3 regions of the Marinomonas sp. CT5 genome follow, and region 1 is predicted to be linked to each of the others. Evidence: predicted binding sites of a transcription regulator. Region 1 holds the regulator's gene; each other region holds the start of a gene.

Region 1 (8,242 bases):
TGCTTGAACAATATCGTGATGTCATCATAGGTATCAAGATTACACCAGAAAGTGTTTCTTTTTATTGGGGGGAAGCTGGGGATGAGACGGTTTTGAAAGACTTGGCGCATTTGATTTTTGGGTTAGCCGAATTAAAAAGTGTTAAGTAAAAGCATGATATGTGATCGCTTTATTGTTTAGGGAGTTCCAAATTATGCAGGAGTTCACTTAAAACGTCTTCAGGGTGTTCACTGTCTTTCATTGCAGCTATTTTTGGAGATAGAATTTCCTTCATTCTGTCTGTAATGAACGTTTTTAATGCATTCTTTTCTGGCCTTTCTGTTGCATCGGATTTAATGTGCGACAAAATTACGCCATATAGTGTTTGTGCAACACGCATATCGCCGCTATCAAAGTTTTTATTGGCTTGCACTATTTGGCGGTTTATTTGAATCCATAAATTAAGCCAACGTAAATATTCATAACAGGCTTGATAGTGAGCGTTGCTTATTCTACCTTTGCGGCGTAGGTAAAGTAACATTTTAGCAAGCTTTGTCAGGCGTTCTTTGTAGTTGGTTTTTTCTTGGAAGCTTAATAACTCTGGCTCTGGGGTGAATTCTAAAGGCTCTTCGTTACGACCTTCTTCGGCTGTGGCTATGCGAACTTCGATTTTTTCAGGGTCATCTGAATATTGCAGAAGCTCTCGAAGTGTGTCTAGATAGAAATCATAAAGCACATCGGTTGCAATTGTGTCTGTGTTAATGTCTTTTAGGCCACGGATGTGTTGTTCAACGCGATCGGCTCGGTTTGACAGTTGTAATTGTTTTACGCGACGCTCTGTTATTTCTTTTTCTTTTTGGTGAGCGCGTGATCCAATGACCACTGACAAAAGTACAATGATGATCAAAAAAGCAATGGTTAATATTTGAAGTGTAGCCATGATTGTCCTTAAGCGATGAATTCAGTATGTTAAATAAGAAATACTAAGTTCCGCAAGATTTAATATGTGAAACAATACAGGGATCACTTGTCATATAAAAGGTGTTTGCTTAATATCAGCGCCCCTAGAGATTAAACTTCGTGCAACGTGGATTTGCAGACCTACTTTTATAAAAGGCTTACACAGTTCAATGGGAAAATCACTGGTTATCGTGGAATCGCCTGCTAAGGCGAAGACCATCAACAAATACTTGGGTAATGACTTTATTGTTAAATCGAGTGTGGGACACATTCGAGACTTACCTACAGGTACGACTTCGACTTCTACGCCTCAAGAGCGAGCTAAGCAGGCGGCTTTGACTCGAAAAATGAGTCCAGAAGAAAAGCTTGAGTATAAAAGTAAAAAATCTCGTCAGCAGTTGATTTCAAGAATGGGGGTTGATCCTGAGAGTAACTGGCAAGCCCATTATGAGATTTTACCCGGCAAAGAGAAGGTTGTTGATGAATTAAAACGTTTGGCTAAAAACGCTGACACCATCTATCTCGCGACCGATTTGGATAGAGAAGGGGAGGCTATTGCTTGGCATTTGCGTGAAGCAATAGGTGGAGATGATAGTCGTTATAAGCGTGTGGTGTTTAACGAAATTACTAAAAAAGCCATTAAAGCCGCATTTGAAACCCCTTCTGAATTAGATATGGATCGTGTAAATGCTCAGCAGGCCCGCCGATTCTTGGATCGTGTTGTAGGTTTTATGGTATCCCCATTGCTTTGGGCTAAGGTTGCTCGTGGTTTGTCCGCAGGTCGCGTCCAATCCGTTGCTGTGCGTCTTATCGTTGAGCGAGAAAAAGAAATTCGTGCATTTGTTCCTGATGAGTTCTGGGAATTGGATGCCATGCTTGAAACGCCTTCAAAAGACGTAATCAAGTTTGAAGCCGCAAAATACCAAGATAAAGAATATCGCCCTGTTAATAAATCGCAATCCGATGAGCATGTTGATCGCTTAAAAGGTGCGAAATATCTAGTTAGTAGTCGTGAAGATAAACCGACTAGCAGTAAACCATCTGCACCTTTTATTACTTCTACCTTACAACAAGCCGCCAGTACGCGTTTGGGTTACGGCGTTAAGAAAACCATGATGTTGGCTCAGCGCTTGTATGAGGGTGGTTATATCACCTACATGCGTACTGACTCGACAAATTTAAGTGCTGAGGCGGTTGATTCCTTACGAGACTATATTTTGTCGAATTTCGGTGAGGCATACTTGCCAGCAGAACCGATACGTTACAGCAGTAAGGAAGGTGCTCAAGAGGCACACGAAGCGATTCGACCTTCTGATGTTAACGTGCGAGTAGATGACTTACAGGGTATGGAAAAAGATGCTCATCGTTTGTACGACTTAATTCGTAGTCAGTTCATGGCATGTCAAATGACACCTGCTGAGTATACATCTACCACGATTACGGTTACCTCTGGCGAGTATGAGTTTAAAGCGAAAGGTCGAATTTTACGCTTTGATGGTTACACTCGGGCCATGCAAACAGTGGCAAAAAAAGGCGAAGACAATACGTTGCCCGATGTGGGTAAAGGGGAGTACTTAACACTCCAAGAGTTACTTCCTGAGCAACATTTTACAAAACCCATAGCTCGTTTTAGTGAAGCTAGCTTGGTTAAAGAGCTTGAAAAACGTGGAATTGGTCGTCCTTCTACTTATGCGTCTATCATTTCTACCATCCAAGATCGTGGTTATGTGCGTGTTGAAAATCGCCGGTTTTATGCTGAAAAAATGGGTGATATCGTTACTGAACGTTTGGTTGATAGTTTTAATTCGTTAATGAACTTTAGTTTTACTGCGCAAATGGAAGAGCAGTTGGATGATATTGCTGAAGGTCACAAAGATTGGATTAAAACGCTGAATGCTTTTTATAAAGATTTTAGTTCGGTACTTGCTAAGGCTGAAGCGCCAGATGGCGGTATGATGCCGAATGAGCCGACACCTACGGATGTTGAATGCCCAACTTGTTCTCGACCTATGCAGATTCGTACAGCCAGTACGGGGGTCTTTTTATCCTGTTCGGGCTATGCGTTACCGCCAAAAGAGCGCTGTAAAGCAACGATTAACCTTGTTCGAGGCGATGAAGCTGTCGCTGTAGACGATGAAGAAGGTGAATCTAAAGCGCTGATTAATAAACATCGCTGTAAAATTTGTGGTTCAGCCATGGATAGTTATTTAATGGATGAGCATCGCAAGCTTCACGTATGTGGTAACAATCCATCTTGTTCTGGCTTTGAAGTCGAACATGGGACTTTTAAAATAAAAGGTTACGATGGGCCAACGCTTGAATGTGATAAGTGTGGTTCAGAAATGCAATTAAAAACAGGGCGTTTTGGTAAGTACTTTGGTTGCACGAATGAGGAATGTAAAAATACTCGTAAGTTGCTGAAGAATGGAGAGGCGGCTCCACCAAAGATGGACCCTGTGCCTATGCCCGATCTAGCTTGTCAAAAAGTAGAAGATCATTATGTTCTTCGTGATGGCGCAACAGGGCTGTTCCTAGCGGCGAGTCAGTTTCCACGCAAACGAGAAACTAGAGCGCCTCTTGTCAAAGAATTATTGCCTTATATGGATCAGATAGATTCTAAGTATCACTTCTTTGCGAATGCTCCAGTAAAGGATTCCGAAGGTCGCCCAACGATTATTCGTTATAGCCGTAAAACAAAAGAGCAATATGTTATGACGGAAAACGAAGAAGGTAAGCCAACTGGCTGGAAAGCCTTTTATGTTGGTTCTAAATGGGTGATTGAGGAAGGTAAAAAGAAATGACCAGTGCCAGTTTAGCTAGCCTAACCAATCAAAAGTTGGATACGGCAAGACGCTTTATACAGCAAAGTCAGGATTGTAATGAAGCATGGCTGAAGGTTGGCCTTGAAAGTTCGGCTATTTTCCAATTAAGAAGTGCGTTGAATGGGCTATTGAAAGAAGTCTCCGCTGCCTATTCTTTATCTGGCTCTCTGGAAGTGGCTAAGTTATTGGCTGAATCTGAAAAAAAGCAAATGGCTGTGCCAGTGTTAGGTGAGTTAGATGATTTGCTTTCTCGGCAGGATTCTTGGTGCTTTCTATTGAACCAGGCTTATTTGGTTCAGTATGAGTGTCGCGCTTCAATGTCTATGGTTCAAGCCGATGATTTAATCGGTCGTGGAGATGACGCTGGGGCGTCAGTGAGTTTCTATTTGACCAAGCTAGTCGAATTAGTATTACGTTTTAGAGAAGAGTCATCAGAGTATTGAATATGAAAGAATCCTACCTAGAAATTGTTGAGCTTGATAACGGCGATATCGTGCTGCGTCCGGCCAGTGAAGATGGTGAGGAAACAGTGCCATTGGCAACGCTTAAAATTTCCGATGACACTCGGTCTTATTTAAAAGATCGTTATTTTGAAATGGCGAAATGTATGTTTCATGCGGGTATTGATTATGTATATTCAGATGAAGCCTTTCTTGAAGACGAATCAGAGTATCTTGATGACTACCGTCCTAAAATTTTACATTAAGGGTGTGAGATCGAAAGGTGTATAAGGAAGTTAAATTAAAGGCGAAGCTCATGCTTCGCCTTTAATTTTTACAATATTTGATAAGGGTTAATCTAATCAAATACCTTGTCTAATTACCCCTACTGATAAACCTTCGATGGCAAAGTCTTCACTTTCTAAATTGACAATAATGTCATCAAATTCTTCATTTTCAGGGATTAGACGGACGATGCTGCCTTTTTGCTCGAATCGTTTCACTGTGACTTCATCGCCTATTCGTGCAACCACAATTTGGCCATTCCGTACCGTGGTGGTTTTATGAACGGCGAGTAAATCGCCTTCCATTATGCCAATATCTTTCATGCTGGTTCCCGAGACAGACAAGAAGTAGTCAGCATGGGGGGAAAACATACTGGCAGGTATGCCGACATGAGAATGAATGTTTTCTTGGGCTAAAATAGGGTACCCTGCTGCAACTTTGCCAATAACGGGTAAACCTAGGTCGTCTTTTGATTCATCATTAGAGGCCATATCAATAAGGCGAATGCCACGAGAGGCGCCAGATAGCATCTCTATAGCGCCTTTTTTACAAAGGGCTTTAAGGTGCTCTTCTGCTGCATTGGGAGATTTAAATCCAAGCCTGCGTGCAATTTCTGCTCGAGTGGGTGGAAAACCAGTTTCACTAATAAAATCGCGAATGGTTTCTAGAACGTCAGATTGTCTTTTGGTTAATTTAATCATAGGGTATCTGGTTGTTTATACAGTTACTGTTATTATATACAGCATTCCTAACTATACTCAATGATATAAATGCTTTCAGACGAACTAAAAACACAAATTCAACTTGCATATCGAGCCTCTTTGGATGCGAAGTCCCATAAACCAAGGGCTGGACAGCGCCAAATGATTGGTGCGATTGCTCGTACTTTAGGTAATATTAAACAAGGCTCGGAAGGTGAGCGACTTGAAGAAAAACATGTTGCTGTTATTGAAGCCGGTACGGGGACAGGAAAAACCTTGTCTTATTGTCTTGCAGCAATTCCTATCGCTAAAGCACGTGGCCTCAAATTAATCATTTCAACCGCTACGGTGGCGCTACAAGAGCAAATTTTACACAAAGAATTGCCGGATCTGCTCGAGCATACTGAGTTGAGCTTTAAATATACGCTCGCGAAGGGGCGAGGGCGTTATTTGTGTTTGAACAATCTTGAGAGTTTTTTGAGTTCTGAAGAGCAAGCTATGGACGATATGTTTGCCGGTCTGTTTGAACAACACTTGCATTCTGATGATGTTAATACCGTTTTATATCAAGAAATGGATGTTGCTCTGTCAAAAGGGGAGTGGGATGGCGATAAAGATAATTGGTCCGGGGTGGTTCGTGATCAAGATTGGCGTCGTTTAACCACAGATCATCAGCAATGTACTAACCGTAATTGTGCAAACTATTCAGCTTGCCCATTCTTTAAAGCCCGTGCTGAAATCGAAGTAGCGGATGTGATTGTTGCTAACCATGATTTGGTGTTGGCTGATTTGTCTTTGGGTGGAGGGGCAATACTTACACCGCCTAAAGAAACAATTTATGTTTTTGATGAGGGGCATCACCTTCCAGATAAGGCAATAGGGCATTTTCGTCATGAAGTTCGTTTACAGCAAAGTATTACTTGGTTGCGTCAATTAGAAAAAAATTTGGTGAATTTAAAGCAGGAACTTACTGATGCCGTAAGTGTAACTGGGCAGTTATTACTTAAGATTCCTCAGCAAATACAGAATATTGTCAACTTTATCCAGTATGCGCAGCAGGGTTTGGCGCCTTACATCCAAGGTTTAGGACTGGATCAAGAGAATAATCAGCATAGGTTTGAGTTCGGGCTTATTCCAGATGAATTGCGTCAGCTTGCTTACAGTCTACAAACAACGTATCAAAAACTATTTAACAGTATTGAAAGTATTCAAGAAGAATGTAAAAAGACCAAGCAAAACGAAGGAATGGGAGTGACCGCGGAGACCGCTGAAACCTGGCAGCCAATACTTGGGGTGATTCTTGGACGTTTAGAGGTTTGTATTGGTTTGTGGCGTTTGTATTCAACTGTCGATGACCAAAATTATCCGCCTAATGCACGCTGGTTGATTTTGTCTGGTCAAGGAATGGAACAAGACATTGAACTTGGAGGATCTCCTATCCTAGCTGCGAATACTTTAAGGCAGCAGTTGTGGGATAAGTGTTTTGGTGCGGTGGTGACTTCCGCGACATTGACAGCGCTGAATCAATTCCACCGTTTTAATATGCGATCAGGGGTGCCTAGGGAAAGCGAATATTTACGAGTTATGAGTCCCTTTAATTTTCAAGAAAATGGTCTGTTGGTCGTACCGGATATGGAGCATGAACCCAATCGGGTTGATCAGCACACTGCTGAAATTGTTGCCTATTTAGATGAGCATGTGAATACGGAGAAAGGAAGCTTGGTGTTATTCTCTTCTCGTCGACAGATGGAAGAGGTGGCCCAGTCCGTTTCAGCAGGATTGCAGGAAATACTTTTGATGCAAGGTGAGCAGTCTAAGCGTGTTATTTTGGACTCACACAAGTCTCGTATTGATGATGGAAAAGGAAGCTTATTGCTTGGCTTAGCAAGCTTTGCTGAAGGCGTGGATTTACCTGGCAATTATTTAACTTGTGTGTATATCGCTAAAATTCCATTTGCTGTACCGGATGATCCGGTTGAAGCGACGCTGGCTGAATGGATTCAGAAACGTGGTGGCAATCCATTCATGGAAATTACTATTCCAGATGCTTCGTTGCGTTTGGTGCAAGCAACTGGGCGGTTATTGAGAAGCGAAAAAGATTCTGGTGAAATACATATTTTAGATAAACGTTTAAAAACAAAGCGTTATGGATCTCAATTGATTAATAGTTTACCTCCTTATAAGTATCAGTAGTCAGGGAGGTAGGTTTATTAATCCTCAATCTTTCAGAGAAGTGGTTAAATAAAACGTTATTCTGAAAAAATAGTAGGGCATAACCCAAAAGCCTGCACTCTCTTTCAATAACGAATTTTTATTCGCCCTCAAGAAAGAGAACTTATTCGTATCCTTCCTAGGCTTAACAAAGCGGAAGCAAGGGGTGATAAAGCTTTACCAATTAGGTACACTCCTTGCTCAGATTATTAACCTCAAATCACAATAGAAGCGTATAGATTCCAATATGGAAAAACAAACTCAAGAAGCTCCAGCAGAAATCACTACAAAACCTAAGCGTACTCGTCGCCCTAATAAGCGTCCAAAAAATAATGATGATGCTCAATCACGTCCTGAAGCTAAGGCCACTGAGAATACAAACGCTAAGGTTTGGTCTATAGAAGACTTTCCGGTTGCTGAAGTTGAAGGCAAGATGCGCTTCCATGATTTGAACCTTCCTGACCGAGTTATTAAGTCTATTGCCGAAATGGGCTTTGAATATTGCAGTGAGATCCAGGCCGAAACGTTACCAACGACTTTGTTGGGTTACGATATAATTGGTCAGGCTCAAACAGGGACAGGGAAAACAGCGGCTTTTTTGATAGCCATGATCAGTGATTTTCTTGATTACCCTTTGGAAGAAAAGCGAGCCAATAATTTTGCCCGAGGTTTAATTATTGCACCGACGCGTGAGTTGGCAATACAAATCGCCGATGAAGCAGTCAAACTAACATCAAATTGTCATTTGAACGTAGTGACCTTAGTTGGAGGTTTAAGTTACGAAAAGCAAAAGATCGCCCTAGCAACTGAAAATGTTGATATTTTGGTTGCTACTCCAGGACGA
Region 2 (8,242 bases), 2.2 Mb from region 1:
GGGTAATAGGGACTTCATCTCCTCATAGCCTTGGGCTTCGGCAATACATAGTTCAAGTTCATACTCAAGTTCAGCTTTACGCTTCAAGAGCATTTCTTTCTCACTCGCTACAACGGCAATGGGTGTAATTTTTTGCGTTTTGGTTTCATCTAAAATTTTCGCTTTGGCATAATAAGTACTCTTACCACTCTTTGAAGCAACGACTAACGCACCTGACTTAACTAAACGATGAATTTTCAGATAAATAGCATGTCGTGCTTTTTTCATTTCAATAGGGTTGTCTTCTCCGTATTTTTCAACATAGTGTTTGAGCACGTCATTTATAGTGGCTTTTTTTTGTGCCGGTGCTTGGAAGAACTCTTCGACAACGTGAGCGATGGGCTTAGATCTCAAAATAACTATCTCTATTTGTCAAAATACGGATTATAGTCCGTGGAGTTATAGTCCGCAATTGGAGATTGTATTTCATTTTTGAGATATAAAAATGAGAAACATAGCAAAAGAGGTTGGAGAGCTAATTCGGAGTCAACGTAAAGCGCGAGGTATCTCTCAAGAAGCTTTAGCGGCAAAATCTAAGATAGACCGCAGTTATATGGGAAGAATAGAGCGAGGTGAAGTCAATGTTACGTTAAAAGCTCTATGGGATATCGCTGCGTCGATGGATATCTCGACGAAAATACTGATCCCCGATTGAGAATTCAGCTGCTGTCTATGATGTTCTTTCTAAGTTAAGTGAGATTTCGATGATTATCTCTCTATTATTCATATGACATGGTTAATTGAAGCTTTTTCAACAAGAAGCAACAAATTGGCGTACCTTTTTTATGCGAAACTGTTCCACGCGACTCGCTAGGGCGAAACTAGCCTTGCCGAATGGAAACACTTTTCGTCCAGCGAGTTGGAATGGTATGTACTGCTAGATAACACCAAAACGGCACCGAGCTCCGCTTGCTCATCACCCAACACGCCATGTAACAAATCAACAGCATGCCAAAGCGTAGCTCTTAAATAAGACATGAAACCCATTACCACACTTGGTATCAAAGCCTCAGTGATAACGATAACATCAAATTCACCAGCCACACGACATACGCAAACTCGCCCGCGACTGCAGGCAAAAATGTGTATCGACCGGTTAATAGGGGAAGTGCTACTCAGGCAAGAACGGAACGTACTGGACAAACGCTACATGCGCACCCATTGTTGATAACAGATGCTCAAAGGGTTGAGTGTATAGCAGAAAATACTATTTAAAGCAGTTATGTATCATTATTTTTTGGGAGGGTTCTGTTTAGGCTGTTTTTTCTTTGATGGATCCAAAGACGCTGCTCCTGCAAAGCTATTAATTCCTAGTTCGAGTTCACTGATTGTCTTACGTCTTTTTAGCGCGCGCTCAAAACTGTCAAAATCTACGAGGTTGGCATCTACCATTTTGGCTGAAATAGAATCCTTTTCATTTGCGCTCATTTTATGGTTCCTTTTGCTTTAGTCATATAAGAAGGTTTAGTAATCGCAAATTGGACTTACTGGATAAACGCTACATGCACCTATTTTTGAGAATAGATTAATAGATGCACAAAGCGCTGGGGTAGCGAGGCTTTTTACTAACGTTAAGGCTTCATTGCTGAGGCACCAGAACCTGTATTTGTTTGCTTGGGGGCTTGTTGCTGAGCTTGAGTGTCCTGAGAGGAGGATGGGTTCATTTGGGATGCTCCTGATACACTTTTACCGATATCAGCCATTCCATTATAACTCTCAATGGTAACCATTTCTTTTGTAAGTTGTTCATGCTTTTTATCTGACATATTTTGAAACTCCAACTTGTTGATTGATATTGAAAATCCGAGTGCTACAGATAAGATAATAGCAGAAATAAAAGAATATATGGCTATTTTATCAAGACGTTCTAAGACTTTCTCTTGCTTTTCAGTTTCTGTCCATTGCTCATTTACCATATTAGTAATGTAGCTGGCATTTTTTTGAAAAATTGTAATGATACAAAAAATGGATATTAAAAATGTGAATGCAGCTAGAAAAAATAAACTCAGGTTAATGAAAGTTACTTTTTCTGAGATTTGTAACATTGTCACTAGGAACCCAATTCCAGCAACAGAAAGGGTTAGAACACTTTTATCTTTTTCAAGTGTTGTATTATAAAAAGAAGCATAACCTTGACTTTTGAACTCAACAGTCGATAGCATTTTTACTTCGCGTTCTTCATCATATACTTTGTTATCTTTCATCTTTGCATAAAGATCCTCAGTGATCTGCTCTTTGAGCTGATCTGAGTTCACTTCAGTTTTGTTTATTCTGCAAAATATATTCACTTAATTAAGTCCGTTCTGTTTATGAATGTGAAGTTTTATCAGATAGCTGGCTATCATTCCTTTGACTTAAAAAAGTAAGTCAGACATAACAGTTATGCCTCTAATTTTATGTAGAATTGGGGTCTTTTGTTCGTTATCCCAATGAACAAATTTCTGATAATCACTTGATTTCACAAAAATTAAACTCACTTGGTTTAGTGAAAATTTAAACTGATCAGGGCATCGCCATTCTCTTTCATGAGTCCAGTCTATTATTTTATCTTCGTCAGACAGGTCAAAATTTACAATTCGCCACCATTCTGTTTCGGGAAGAAATTTTTTGGCTACCTTCGTTTCTTCATATATTACTGGTCTGCCACCTTTTTTAAAAACATAGCTCTTATCAAACATAATTCCTATCGGAATGTATCGAACTTTTTTGCTCTTAGTTTCTGTTCTAACTTTCTGTTCGAAGTAAGTGTTTTGGCAAGCAGCATATAATGGTGCATCTTGGAAGCAGACAGCTTCTCGGCTTCCATTAATAAAGCCACTTGAGGTATTGCTGGGAAAAATCTGTCTTGTAGTTATGATGTTTTGAAGGTTTTCTAATGATGTTTTTTTCTTACCATCAATTGTTGAGGGTTTTGTGAGGTGTATTAGTTTGGTTGTAAGGTCTGATCTTTCGGCAATTCTATTTTTCCAACTTTCAAAATTGTACCCCATATACACTTCTCCTTGTCTATATATAAAATTTATTATAATAAACAGTTTAGTATTATTTCGTAGCTAACATCAGTTTTGCTTTAAGAAAAGTCAGTTTAATGTCATCACCTTGACTGAACTTAAACTTACCCTTAGTAACGGTATTGAATCTTTCAAAGTAGTAATCGAGAAGCGGATCATATTTACCCGAATGAATCCAAGTATAGAACTTTGGCAGTTCATAACCTAACTCTCTACCAAAGTTTGAACTACTTTTCACATCAGAATCAGCTTCCAAATCAACGATGCTCATTGATTGTAGATTGGTCTTAATTTCCTCTATCGTAGGTAAGAGTGATTCTTTATACGAATCAGCCAGATGCAAAAGCGTAGCATCAGTCACTCTTGCTTCAAATATCATAATCAGGTCGTCAATCTCACCGTTGTAATAGTTATTATCCAACCGCTTTTCTGATTCAGCTCTTAGAACGTAGAGCTGTTCTAGAGGGTCAGATTTATTTTCAATAGTCTGCTTAGAAAGTTCTGTCTGATACTCTTCAAACAAGCCCTGAACCGTTTCAGCAATCACTTCAAGATAGTCATAGCGAGTTGTGAGAAATTTCAACAACTCACTTACGTAGAGATTCAGAGTTAAGTCTTCCTCACCAATTTCTCTGCTGTATAAGTGAACTGTTAAATCAGCATTGTTTAAATGGCTCTTGAACGGCCAACTAGCAAAGCGTCTCGAGTTAAGTTGATTCAACGAGACGGGGTGAGCTCCAAAGCAGGCTCTTAGCGTCTTAAAGTAGGTGTTGTCATCTTCATGCTCAAATAGACGCTTAACAAAACTCTTCTTCTCACCCTTGAAGGGTTCTGTTTGTTCATTCACAAAAACTCTATGAAGTTGGGTTACTGACGCTGAGACTAGGTCAATAGATGATATGAGGGAATAGACCTGCATACACTTTACGTCTATGTTGGAATCAAGCTCCGGCGCATTCTCTAAGTGTCGCACTGAAACGCTGATCCAATCCATACAAGAGCAAACGAGGTTAAAGAGGTTTTTACCGCCTTTGTCTTTGTAGATCTGATAAACGAACTTTGAGTTAGAATTAACTAAATCTCTAAAATCTGAGATTTTTGCGTCGCTTATGATACCTTTCATTTTAACCACACATATCAATTCTAGAATTGATGTAAGTTACCATCAAGAAAATGACAATTCATTAGTTATTTATATCGAAACATCAGTCGATACTACCATTCGTGTTCTGTGGACTTCCCCAGCTTTATTTACTAGACACCCGTTAAGGTTAAACATCTAGAAACAATCAAAGAAATTAGATTTTTTTATAAAATTGTTCTACATTATTGAAAGTTAAGACTATTTTTAAAAATTATTTGTAGTGCCCGCCGTATAGGATACTGAGATAAGGGCTGGAGTTAGGGTTCTACAACATTTAATATAAACCTACCTAAAAGGTAGATGCCGCCTATGGATGGGCGATTGCCATTGTTTAGAATTTATTCAAGGATTGAAAAAATGACTACTCATAATTACTTTTGTCTAAAGCTTCTTCTTGCTGTTAAATCGATTACCTTTGAGGATCTTTCTAAAATCCCTTTTGAGGAGCAGCATCTGATAGCAGAAAGAATTGAAGAGCTGCAAGACTTTTTGGAAGCTCAATTGAATAATAGCCAGTAGGCTATGGCCTTCAACATGATAGCAGAAATAGCGGATGGCCCATGAAATCGCTTAGAGGCGTAAAAAGATTTTCTCTTGATTCTATCAACGATCTATTTCCCGATGTAGATATTATGTCGCCAATTGGGTATTTTTCGATTGTTCGATCGAGAGTTAGTGGTGATCGATTGAAGGCGATTACTGATTTGATAGGGGAAAAAGAGTTGATTGCTCGGTCAATCGGTACCACTTCAAATCTTAGTAAGAGTTATCAAACCAAACGCTTATCTTCTGCTGAGACAGATAATCTGATTGACCTGCTACGAGTTTATATTCAGGCTGCAAAAATTTATGGATCATTAGATTTGGCAAAAGAATGGATGCGTTCGTCTATTCCTGCCCTTGGAGGGGAGATTCCCGTTAACATGCTCGATTTACACGCTGGCCGTGAAGTTGTGCGGCAAGTACTTCGAAGAATGGAATTTGGGGAGTATGTGTAATGAAGCGATTGTCTCATCAAAAATGCCTATTTCTCCCACGTTTAATTTGCAATTTGTCCAAGCTCACCCCTAGAAACCATCCAACAAAGCTTACCGGCCACCATACAAGACGATGAAAAGCTTAAACTCATCAACGACATCGCCAAATCCTTGGCATAACAGAAAGCATCGCCGTCGTACCCGCCGCCGACATCATGAACATGATCCAAACCAACCCCGCATGGGTCGACCAAACCATCGAACGCCGAAGCTGGTAGGGGGAATGTAAATTGATTCATGTAAAGCATTTATGAGGTTGTATTTGAGTTCGCTAAAACTAAGGACCCAAGTGTTGATTTATGTCTCTTGGTCGAATGCTAGTTTTAATAACTCAGTAGGACTTTCTAATCCCGCGAAATCACTTAAACCATTACAAAGGCCGACAATCGTTGCAGTATTTATGAGGTAATTCATAAAAGATTTTAGGTTTTCCTTTGGTATTTTTTCTTTGTGAAGCTTTAGGGTTGTGCTTCCGGTAGCCCTTTCGATTTTTTCGATAAGGTAGTCTGGTCCTTTTATTTGATAATCATCGAGAGCTTTTAAAATAGAATACAAATGATTCAGAATAAATAATTGAACATCATTGTCTAAGTCAGACAGTTTTATTTCATCCATTAGTTTATTTGTTTTCTCACGTAGTAATGATAAATCCTCATTTGATACTTTAGTATATCCAGTGAAGCCATTTAATGCGCTTGCTGAAGTAAACAGCATAGATAGTGTTGAGGAGCTTACTGCGCTTCTGAATGTTTGCCAATTACCAGAAAGATCCTGCTTATTGAATGCATTTTCAATCTGAGGAAGCCAAGCGAGATACTCTTTATAATTTTCAGGGTCGTGAATTTCAAAAGTACGAACAGTCTCATCAATTAATGATTGAACTGCACATATTTTGCTGAAAATATTAAAGTCATCATCGATTCCAAGTATTGATTTCCAAACGTCTTTAGTCTTTTCGTTGTTACCATGCTCCATCCCTTTTTTTAGTATCTGATGAAGGCGGTATGCTGAGTTGCTCATGAGCTTGGCCACTAAAATCTTCCTGTTACTAACTTTATATTCTCGTCAGTATACTGCCAGTGAGCGAGTATTCCAAACAACTAAAGTTTCTACAATAAGGAGTGTCGAGTAGAAAGTAATTAGCAAGTAATTAGTGTCAGATGCAAATATTGACTGTTGCCTTTGAACATCCTCCCTCCGTGTATAATTCTTAGTGTAAAAGCCTAAAGCTCGATCTTCTGCAAAAATTCACTTGGTCATTCGCGTTGCTTAAAACTATACTGTATATACATACAGTATTTTGGTGTTGATCATGCGTGTGACTTATCTTGGTGTGTCTGAGTCGGCGGCGTTTATCGCGGCCAATAGTGTGCGAATCCCTTTGTATGTGGATTCGGTATCGGCGGGTTTTCCTTCGCCCGCTCAGGACTTTGTTGAAAAATCTTTAGACTTAAATGAGTTCTGTGTCGCTCACCCGAACGCGACGTTTTACGTCCGTGCTCAGGGAGATTCGATGATCGATGTAGGCATTCATTCGGGTGATGTGTTGGTGGTGGATCGTTCATTAACCGCGCGTCATGGGGATATTGTGATTGCCTGTATTCATGGGGAAATGACGGTGAAGACATTGGAGCTTCAACCTAATGTGTTACTTCGTCCGAAGAACAAAGCCTACAAAGCCATTCATATTACCGAAGAGTCTGAGCTGGAAATCTTCGGCGTGGTAACGGGTGTGGTTCGTAAGTACGAGCGCGGTTGATGAAGACGGTCTTTGCCTTGGTCGATTGCAATAATTTCTACGCCAGCTGCGAGAAGCTGTTTCGGCCAGATTTGAAACACACGCCTGTTGCGGTGTTGTCGAATAACGATGGTTGTATTGTCGCGCGTTCTAAAGAGGTAAAGGAGCTGGGGATTAAGATGGGCGTGCCGATGTTTCAGGTTCAGGACGAGATAAAAAAGCACGGCATTGTCTGCTTTTCGTCGAACTATGCGCTGTATGCGGATTTGTCGAATCGGGTGATGACCATCTTAGAAGAGGAAGCGCCACGGCTGGAAGTGTATTCCATTGATGAAGCCTTTATGGATTTAACCGGTGTTGATCACGTGACGGATTTGCTAGCGTTTGGCAAACGAGTAAAGGCCAAGGTCGATCAATGGACGGGCATTACGGTAGGCGTGGGCATCGCGCCCACCAAGACGCTAGCGAAATTGGCCAACCATGCGGCGAAGAAATACCCAGCCACTGGTTCGGTGGTAGATTTGATGGACCCAGACAGACAAAAGCGCTTGTTGGCTTTGTTGGATGTGAGTGACGTATGGGGTGTTGGCCGTCGTACCACGGCAAAGCTAAAGGCGAGGGGAATCAACACAGCGTTGGATCTGGCGAATGCTGACCCTAAATCGATTCGAAGTGAGTTTTCTGTGGTGTTGGAGCGAACTATTCGAGAGTTGAATGGGGTGTCGTGTTTGGATTTGGAATTAGTCAGGCCAACTAAACAGCAAATCATTTGCAGTCGGTCATTTGGTCATAAGGTGACAGACAAACAAGAACTACGGGAAGCGATCGCTAAGTACACAACCAGAGCTGCCGAGAAACTACGCGGTGAAAAACGCCTTTGCCGCGTGGTGAGTGTGTTCCTTCGCACCAGTCCCTTTATTCCAAACGAACCGCAATATTCGAAAACCCTGTCTGCAGAACTCCCCAACCCAACTGACGACACGCGAGACTTATTAGAAGTGGCCGACGTGCTGTTTCGTCGCATCTATCGTGCAGGTTATCGCTACGCCAAAGGCGGTGTAATGCTCGCCGATTTCTACGAACATGGTGCATTCCAACAAGATTTATTCCGAGCCGACAATACAAAAATCAACTCAAAAGCCCTAATGAACGTCGTGGACAAAATCAATCACAGCGGCCTAGGCAACGTCTTCTTCGCCTCGCAAGGCGTGTCACCTCAATGGTCAATGAAACGCGAACACCTATCGCCAGCCTATACGACCAGGTGGGATGA
Region 3 (8,242 bases), 1.6 Mb from region 1:
CACAGTAGCGTGTTTTAAGCCAACTTTTACCACCGTTACCTGACGCATACCTTTGTCCGTTTGCACCATAGCAACCATGCCCGCTTTCCAGCGTTTTGCCCCTTGCAAATGTTTTACCGGCACTTGCTGCTGACGATCTTCATGGCGTTCACCGTAAGCATCGGCACAAGGCACAGTGACTTCGAACTCATCACCAACTTCTTTACCTTCCATAGCTTTTTCAAGCCCTGGAATAACGTTGCCGTGGCCATGTAAGTAAGCCGCTGGATCTTTACCCGCAGAGGTTTCGATCAAATCTTCGCCATGACGCAAAGTATAGTGAAATTGAACGACTTGATTGTCTGCAATCGACATGCTGTTTCCTCATTTTTAATCAATAATTAAGCACTGATACTTAGTGTATCCGCTTAGATAATATCGGGGCATTATAGTGATTATGGTGCAACTTACCTAGAGCCCCTTTTATTAAAAAATAGAAAGCTCTAAGGAGCCTTCTTTAACAATAATGTCTTTTACTAAAAACGCAGCGGTTTTCTCAAACGGAGAATGGTTCAACACGTATACAGGATGCTGATCGAAATACTTAACCAAGGCAATTTCAAAATCATCATGCAAAGAACCCAAAGTAGAGCGCAGCATTTTATCGTTAAAACTCGAGCCTTCCACCTCGATTTTCGTAATTTTGGGTGCTACTAAGTACAAGCGATCCTCTTCAATTCGCACACCAGATTCAAAGGAAGGGTTTACTTTAGTCGTTAAAGAAAATGCTTGGCCGAATGCGCTTAACGTACCAGTCATTTTACCAATCAAATCAACCAATACTAAGCCACCATCGCGTTCCGTAAAATCGATATGTGCAGACGTCACCACAAAGTCTAGATTCAGCGTATTACCATCTAAGGTAAGCTGGATATGATTTTCTTGTGGTTGAGCCAATTGTTTTGCAACTTCTTTATTAACATCCTCCTCGCTAACACGAAAACTGTTACAACCTGCCAATAATACAGATGTAGTTATCAATAATAGGGTCACAATAGGGCGAGTAAACTTAAGCATTTTTTGTCGCTCCACTATTACTCATGTCCCGTCTTTCATACCAAAATCGCATAAAATCCTCAGTAACTTTTTGTTCTATTTCAACAGCTTCATCGGTGGGACAAAAAAGAGACACTGTAAAAACATTAAACCCTTCAGGTGTAGTAGTTATTCTGACTCGCGGCTCTGGGCCAGAAATTTTGATATCCAACCGCTTTTCTATCAGACTGTTATAGCGAATAGCAACTTCATGAAAGTGCTCACTATATTGACGAATTTTATCAAGAATCTGTTCTTTTATAGTAAACAGATTTACATCATCAACCGCTCGAGAGATAGAAAAAGTATGGGTAACATATCGACGCATATAATTTAAATTTTGTACGGTATGTAATAACAAAACACTATTAGGAACTACTGTCGTACGACCAGTATATGTATAGCTCCCGCCCTTCAAGTCAACTTCAAATAATGTCGTTGAAAGCCAATCACTGTCCGTTACTTCCCCTTCATAATTAGCAATACGTATCCAGTCTCCCACTTGGTAAGGACGTGTACTTGCTCGATAAAAAGCCCCCACGATACAAGCGATAAACTCTTTTGTCGCGATAACCAAAGCCACCATAAAAGCAGCAATCGAAATAGCAATATTCTGCAGTTCCGATGACCAAATCAGAACCATACCGACAACCAAAAGCAGATTAAATATGTTATCGGCGGCATTAATTCTTTGACGTTTTTTATCGTGTTCTATCTTTTGATTAAGTCGAATGGCGCGCTTAGTGTAACGTCGAACAATGTAAGACAATAAAATCCAAGCGACTGTTAAAACAATCTCAACATGATCCATCAGAATGGAAATATCTAATTGGGAAAAATCGACAGGCATAGCAGTGTTTCCTTTATCAAGACCGCCACTTTAACAATCATTATGAAGATCAACAAACAAAAAGCACTAGACAAAGATTGAAAAACAACTGTATATTTATACAGTATTATTTTCACGAGGTGGATTATGCCTGTAATTATAAAATATGTTGTAGAACGCGATGGAATCGAAAAAATGACATTCACTTCCAAAACAGAAGCCGATGCGTACGATAAATTGCTAGAGACCGCAGAATCACTGTATGAAATCTTAGATCAAAGCGAATTAGCTGGAGACCATAGCCAAAAAGAAGCGCTTTCTATGTATTTAGCAGAAAATAAAGATTCTCTGTTGAATATTTTAGGCAACAAAAAGAAAAGCCCCCAAAAAGCGAAAAAAACCAATAGCAAAAACAGTAGCGCTCAACTTGACTTAACAGAGCCATCTGCAAAAAAAACGCTAGAAGACTTAGTGATTGAGCCTGATGAAGATATGGTTTACGAGGAAGATGAAAGCACAGTTGTGTTTGATGACGAGCTAACCGATTACCGTGAGAGTGATGCCGCGTAATGCGACATCACTTGATCTGAGTTTGATGAAAGTTCAGCGAAACACGACTACTTTTGGCCTTTGTTGGCACGTATTTTATATTGTGTCTTGCAGTATCCACGAGAGATTTCGGGGTTACGCAATGCCAAATGCTTACTAACACGGCCAGAAACTCGTGCTCGCCAATTTCGAAACGATTTTGGCTTAAGATTCGCCCGCATCAACAAAATCACATCAGACTCTGATAACCCATAAAGCATTTGAATGGCTTCGAATAGAGTACGATCTTCCCAAGCCATTTCGATAATCCGTGAAGTATCAGTCGTCACAAGAGCCCCTTAATTCGTTACGATAAAGGATCTTATACGTCATATTTCAACAAAAAGATCAACGCTTGTATCGTTACAAGACTTGACCAAGAAAGCGCTGAAGCCGCGGATTGTCAGAACTAAAAAAGCGCTCAGGGCTTTCTTCAAACACTAACTCACCATCTTCCATGAACACCACACGATCAGCCACTTCACGCGCGAACCCCATTTCATGAGTTACAACCACCATGGTCATGCCATCGCTCGCAAGGCGCTTCATTACGTCCAATACTTCCCCCACCATTTCGGGATCAAGCGCACTGGTTGGCTCATCAAATAACATAATTTTAGGGTGCATGGCCAACGCACGTGCGATAGCGACACGCTGCTGCTGACCTCCAGATAAACGTGATGGATAGTGACTCATTCGCTCAGCCAGACCGACTTTTTCAAGCAATTCCCGGCCTTCTTGCTCTGCAACATCACGCGGCTTTTTCTTTACCTTAATAGGCGATAAAGCCACATTGCCAAGTGCCGTCTTGTGCGGAAATAAGTTGAAAGACTGAAATACCATGCCGACTTCTTCACGCACTTTATTAATATTCGTTTTACGATCTGTCAGGCTCACTTTATCAATATGAATGGTGCCACCAGAAATGCTTTCCAATTGATTCAAAGTGCGTAGGAAGGTTGACTTACCAGAGCCACTCGGGCCAATGATCACCACCACTTCACCACGATTCACATCAAGTGAGACATTTTTTAAAGCATGACAACCATTCGAATAGATTTTTTCAATATTACGAGCTTGAATAATGCTCTTATCGGTCAAATTAGTCACTGGCAGATAACCTCTTTTCAAGACGCTGAACAGCCCAAGACAAAGCGCCTGTTAATACTAAATACATCAGTGCAACAGCAAACCACACTTCAAAGGGAGCAAAGGTAGAACTCACCACTTCACGACCTGCTTTGGTTAAATCAGTAATCGAAATAACCGACACTAATGATGAGTCTTTAATGAGATTAATAAACTGCCCAGCCATTGGAGGCAAGGTTCGCTTGAAAGCCTGCGGCAAAATAACATTAACCATCGCTTGTACGTAATTCATGCCTAAGCTTCGTGCGGCTTCCATTTGCCCTGGACTGATTGACTGAATGCCAGATCGCACAATTTCAGCAATATAAGCCCCTGTAAAAACAGATAAAGCGGCCACCCCAGCGGTAAATCGGTCAAGATTCAACACGGTACCAATGAAAAAGTAAAAGATAAAAATCTGCACAAGTAACGGCGTACCACGAATTAACTCGATGTAGGTTACAGACAAATAGCGCAGCACAGGGTTGTTCGATATTCGCGCTAAGCCCGTAAACAAGCCAATCACCACAGCAAAAGCGAGGGATACGACAGACAACTGTAATGTCATCAGTAGCCCCCAAGTAAGCGGGCCAATGTTCCAATTCTCTACTTCAACAAGAGAATCCCCCTCAAAGACCAAATCCCCATTATTGACCAGCAATTTATCATATTTGGTGATAACCAAAGGATCGTCACCGTAGTCGGACTCAACAATCAACTTCCCCTTTTCAACCATGGCGGTTCCATCAAAGGGAGACCGAACCGTTGTCGCTTCCGTATTAATGATGTACTGCGGAACACGCTCCCAGCGCCAGGTGTAGTCTATACTTTTACTGCTGGCATAAATGCCAAAGCCAAGTCCTATAATGATAAGGACAAAGACCGCTCTCCAAAAAAGCAGGTGAGATTGTTTTTCCATCGATGAGAATTTCCCCGTCGTGAGTGTAGATCTAGTAGGGTCAACAAAAAGTGGCGCTCAGTTGCGCCACTTTTAATCTAACTATGGTGTTATTGGATGTTGCTAATCCAAGCGTTGCTAGCAAACCATTTTTTATAAATTTTATCGTAAGTACCGTCACCTTTAATTTGTGCGAGGTAGTTATTCAGAAAATTCATGAAATCTGGATCACCTTTGCGAATCGCAAATCCCAGTGGCTCGTATGTAAAAGACTCATCTAAGTGAACGACTTTGCCTTTATTTTGTGCAGAATAAATCGCGTTATAAGGCAAATCATATACAAAGGCATCCGCGTTACCATTGATTACTTCAAGTACGCCTTCTGACTCGGTTTCAAATAAGTTCAACTTCGCTTTGCTCATGTAGCGTTTTACTGCGTAATCCGATGTCGCCCCCAATTTGGTTGCGATAGTGTATTTTGCGTTGTTCAAGTCACGATAGTTGGTCACTTTACCTTCTAGCTTAGGGCTTAACAGAATCGTTTGACCAACCACGATGTAGGGATCAGTAAAGTTCACTTTCAAGTTACGTTCAGGGGTAATAGTCATACCCGAAATGATGATGTCACATTTATCCGTCAACAACGCAGGGATAATGCCATCCCATGCCGTATTACGAATGTCTAATTTTACGCCCATCGCTTTGGCCATGGTTTTCGCAATATCCACATCAAAACCAACGATATTGCCTCTTTTATCACGCATATCAAAAGGCATATAACCGGCTTCTGCACATACTCGAAGCTCACCACGTTTAAGCACTTGGTTTAGTGTCGACTTTTCCCACAGATCATTATCTGACGCTGATGCCAGCGTTGCTCCACACAAAGCCAATGCGGTGATTAACATTTTTTTCATTCTTATCTGTCCCCAGTTTTTTTAAAACAAACCCTAATCTGCTTTCGTTGCAATACTCGAACGCCATTTTCTCGCGGCGCATCATACAGGAGTTCGCCGTAGCCGTCCCTAGCGAAACATTAATGACCCCCTACGTATTTTTCATTTACTCAAAATTCAGCCAAAACTTTTCTCTAGACCATTACCGTTCTGACTCGATCAAACGCTTGCTGTAAATCTGCAATTAAATCGTCTGTGTCTTCAATTCCCACAGATATACGCACAAGACCTTCTGAAATCCCCAGCGCCAACCGCTCTTCTAACGTATTCTCAACATGGCTTGTGGTCCTAGCTGGCCCATAAATGGTCTCAACCGCACCTAAATAAATTGCCGGCACAATGAGCGAACTGTAATTGCGGAAGTAAAACCGTCACGACCTCAATTCCCCCCAATAAAACAAAACTCACAATGGCACCACACAAGCGATTTGATGATTTGAGTGACTTGATAGACCTAGATAATTGACGGCTTCTACCAAAGACTCAGTTAATAAATATTCAGCAATCGCTTGGGCTTTGCCATCAACTCTTCGGAACCACAAACCAAGCCGCCCATAGCATCGGCATGACCACTTAAGAACTTGGTCGCACTATGAACTACAATATCAACGCCCAACGCCAAAGGACTTTGATTCAATGGTGTGGCAAACGTATTATCCGCAATCACCAAAGCTCCCTCTGTTTTAGCGGCGGCGACAAGACGTTTTATATCAACAATTTTTAATGTTGGATTCGTAGGCTTTTCCAGATATAAGACATCACAACCTTTGGCAATCTCTTCTTCGATTTGCTCATGACTATGGGTTTCGCAAAGCGTAACGCTCACCCCATGCGCGGTAAAATTTCTTCAAAAACTTTATTAGTGCCACCGTAACTGCCTTTCGTTGACACGACTCGGCAACCATTCGACAAAAAGGTATAAAACACGCTACTGATCGCCGCCATGCCAGTACTAAAAGCAACCGCTGAATCAGCGTTTTCTAAACCACAAATCTTCGCTTCTAAGGTTTCTGCGGTAGGGTTGCTCATTCTGCTATAAATAAAACCGGGGGTTGTCCCCAAAGCAACGTCGTACCATTCATCGACATCTTGGTAGCCATAAGCAGCACTGGTGACAATAGGCGTTTGTGTCGCACGATAAAGGTATTGGTCTTGCTCGCCACTTCATACAGAACGAGTTCCATTGCCAACTTGATCAAACGCCAACTTCGTCATTTTATTGCTCATTACAGATATCTCGCTATCAATGGCCAAACAGCCAATACAATTTCTAATGGCTTTCACTATAGCCAAACCATGAAATTGCGAGAAATCATCTAATCCTGCACTAAGGGTCGGTTTTTTAATGGATAAAAATCAAGAAACAGCAGCATAAAACACTTTCCCCCTTACTTAAAACTACATAGAATCACGCTGCTTTTACACAATCATAAGGGATAGGGAATTATATGAAATTTACCAAAATGGCATTGGCTGCATCATTGATAGCGGGCGCATCATTTGCGAATGCAGGCGACATTAAATATGGACTACAAATAGGGCATGCAAAAGGTGGAGATAATTTTAGTACTGAACCTTCATTTCAATCCTCTTCAGATGTGGGTGATGGTGATTTCATTGGTGCATTTACCATTATACCCGTCTCGGCCAACGAGCTATCCATTAAAATCGCTGCCAGCTACCTATCTAAAGAAGGCTCCTATCCAAATAATGCTAAGGTAAAGTTTACTCGTCTCCCCATCGATGTACTTCTTTTAAAACAAATAGATAAGTTGCAATTAGGTGCAGGTCTAACCTACCACTTAAGTTCAAAAGCTGAATTCACTGATACTAATGGCGAAATAACGACAACAGATACAAAAAATGCCTTTGGTATTGCCTTAGAAGCCAACTACCAAGTATTCAGTAACGACTCATTAGCTGTAGATTTAGGTGTACGCTACACAAATATTGAATATAAATTCAAAGATAAGGATTCAACAAAGCGTGATGGTTCAAACTTTGCTATCACTGCTGGCATAACTTTCTAATTTAAGCCTTTGTGTTTTTTGTAGAAACACCTCCAAAGAAAGCCTTTTTTTACAAAGGGCTTTTTTTATAAAGTTCAAATACTAAAACCTCCACTCGTAATCCATCTCTCACGTATACTCTAGTCACACTTTTTCTTTCCCTTGCTATTAGGATGGTTAATGAAACCTACGGCTTCACCTAAAAACTCCGTCGATAAAAACATGCTAGGCGTTTTTCGCTATAGCCGCCGCGCCATAGATTTAGTCTGGAAAACCTCACCAGCATTAACCCTAGGTTTGGCGTTAGCCACGTTAATTGCCGGTGTCACTCCAGCGGCGATGGCCTATGTTGGACAGCTCATCGTCGATTCCGTTGTGGCCGCCATGGAGAGCTATAAACAAGATCAAGTCCTGCATTATCAAACGGCTCTCAGTTATGTGTTATTAGAGGGTATGTTAGTTTTAGTCATAGCGGCTGCCCAGCGTGCTTTGACGGCACAGCAGGCCATTTTGCAAGGTTTATTAGGCCAAAAAGTCAATCTGCTGATTCTTGAGAAAGCACAGACATTGACCTTATCGCACTTTGAAGATTCCGAATTCTACGACAAGCTGGTTCGCGCTCGTCGCGAGGCCTCCAGCCGACCTCTAGCGCTGGTGAACAAGACCTTTGCCCTACTGCAAAATGCTATCTCGTTATCCAGTTTTGCTGTCTTACTGTGGCATTTTTCGCCTTGGGCGTTGGCCTTGCTGATCTGTGGTG

The links. Region 1 encodes LexA, which represses DNA repair genes until DNA is damaged. Its sites were predicted from a motif close to TACTGTNTANNTANACAGTA; they were not measured.
Positions count from the first base shown of each region.
Region 2: the regulator LexA is predicted to act here: its motif matches at 6,510-6,529, upstream of umuD (translesion error-prone DNA polymerase V autoproteolytic subunit).
Region 3: the regulator LexA is predicted to act here: its motif matches at 2,011-2,030, upstream of C0J08_RS18325 (YebG family protein).

Region 1 covers NZ_CP025572.1:2,243,238-2,251,479, forward strand. Annotated here, with positions in the region: gene C0J08_RS10465 (hypothetical protein) at 1-149, shown strand, start outside; gene C0J08_RS10470 (DNA topoisomerase I) at 170-919, opposite strand; gene topA (type I DNA topoisomerase) at 1,110-3,740, shown strand; gene C0J08_RS10480 (DUF6586 family protein) at 3,737-4,204, shown strand; gene C0J08_RS10485 (hypothetical protein) at 4,207-4,467, shown strand; gene lexA (transcriptional repressor LexA) at 4,564-5,187, opposite strand; gene dinG (ATP-dependent DNA helicase DinG) at 5,257-7,380, shown strand; gene C0J08_RS10500 (DEAD/DEAH box helicase) at 7,646-8,242, shown strand, end outside.
Region 2 covers NZ_CP025572.1:4,428,136-4,436,377, reverse strand. Annotated here, with positions in the region: gene C0J08_RS21110 (hypothetical protein) at 1-393, opposite strand, end outside; gene C0J08_RS21105 (helix-turn-helix domain-containing protein) at 485-694, shown strand; gene C0J08_RS21100 (hypothetical protein) at 850-1,017, opposite strand; gene C0J08_RS21095 (hypothetical protein) at 1,270-1,467, opposite strand; gene C0J08_RS21090 (hypothetical protein) at 1,611-2,243, opposite strand; gene C0J08_RS21085 (hypothetical protein) at 2,394-3,029, opposite strand; gene C0J08_RS21080 (hypothetical protein) at 3,082-4,173, opposite strand; gene C0J08_RS21075 (hypothetical protein) at 4,552-4,713, shown strand; gene C0J08_RS21070 (MbcA/ParS/Xre antitoxin family protein) at 4,755-5,192, shown strand; gene C0J08_RS21065 (hypothetical protein) at 5,234-5,470, opposite strand; gene C0J08_RS21060 (hypothetical protein) at 5,529-6,263, opposite strand; gene umuD (translesion error-prone DNA polymerase V autoproteolytic subunit) at 6,544-6,990, shown strand; gene umuC (translesion error-prone DNA polymerase V subunit UmuC) at 6,990-8,242, shown strand, end outside.
Region 3 covers NZ_CP025572.1:3,820,690-3,828,931, forward strand. Annotated here, with positions in the region: gene C0J08_RS18310 (FKBP-type peptidyl-prolyl cis-trans isomerase) at 1-354, opposite strand, end outside; gene C0J08_RS18315 (DUF1439 domain-containing protein) at 466-1,056, opposite strand; gene C0J08_RS18320 (mechanosensitive ion channel family protein) at 1,049-1,924, opposite strand; gene C0J08_RS18325 (YebG family protein) at 2,051-2,473, shown strand; gene C0J08_RS18330 (TIGR03643 family protein) at 2,521-2,781, opposite strand; gene C0J08_RS18335 (amino acid ABC transporter ATP-binding protein) at 2,855-3,601, opposite strand; gene C0J08_RS18340 (amino acid ABC transporter permease) at 3,594-4,538, opposite strand; gene C0J08_RS18345 (transporter substrate-binding domain-containing protein) at 4,628-5,434, opposite strand; gene C0J08_RS22810 (PLP-dependent transferase) at 5,608-5,811, opposite strand; partial or broken gene C0J08_RS22920 (aminotransferase class I/II-fold pyridoxal phosphate-dependent enzyme) at 5,961-6,592, opposite strand; gene C0J08_RS18355 (outer membrane beta-barrel protein) at 6,922-7,503, shown strand; gene C0J08_RS18360 (ABC transporter ATP-binding protein) at 7,663-8,242, shown strand, end outside.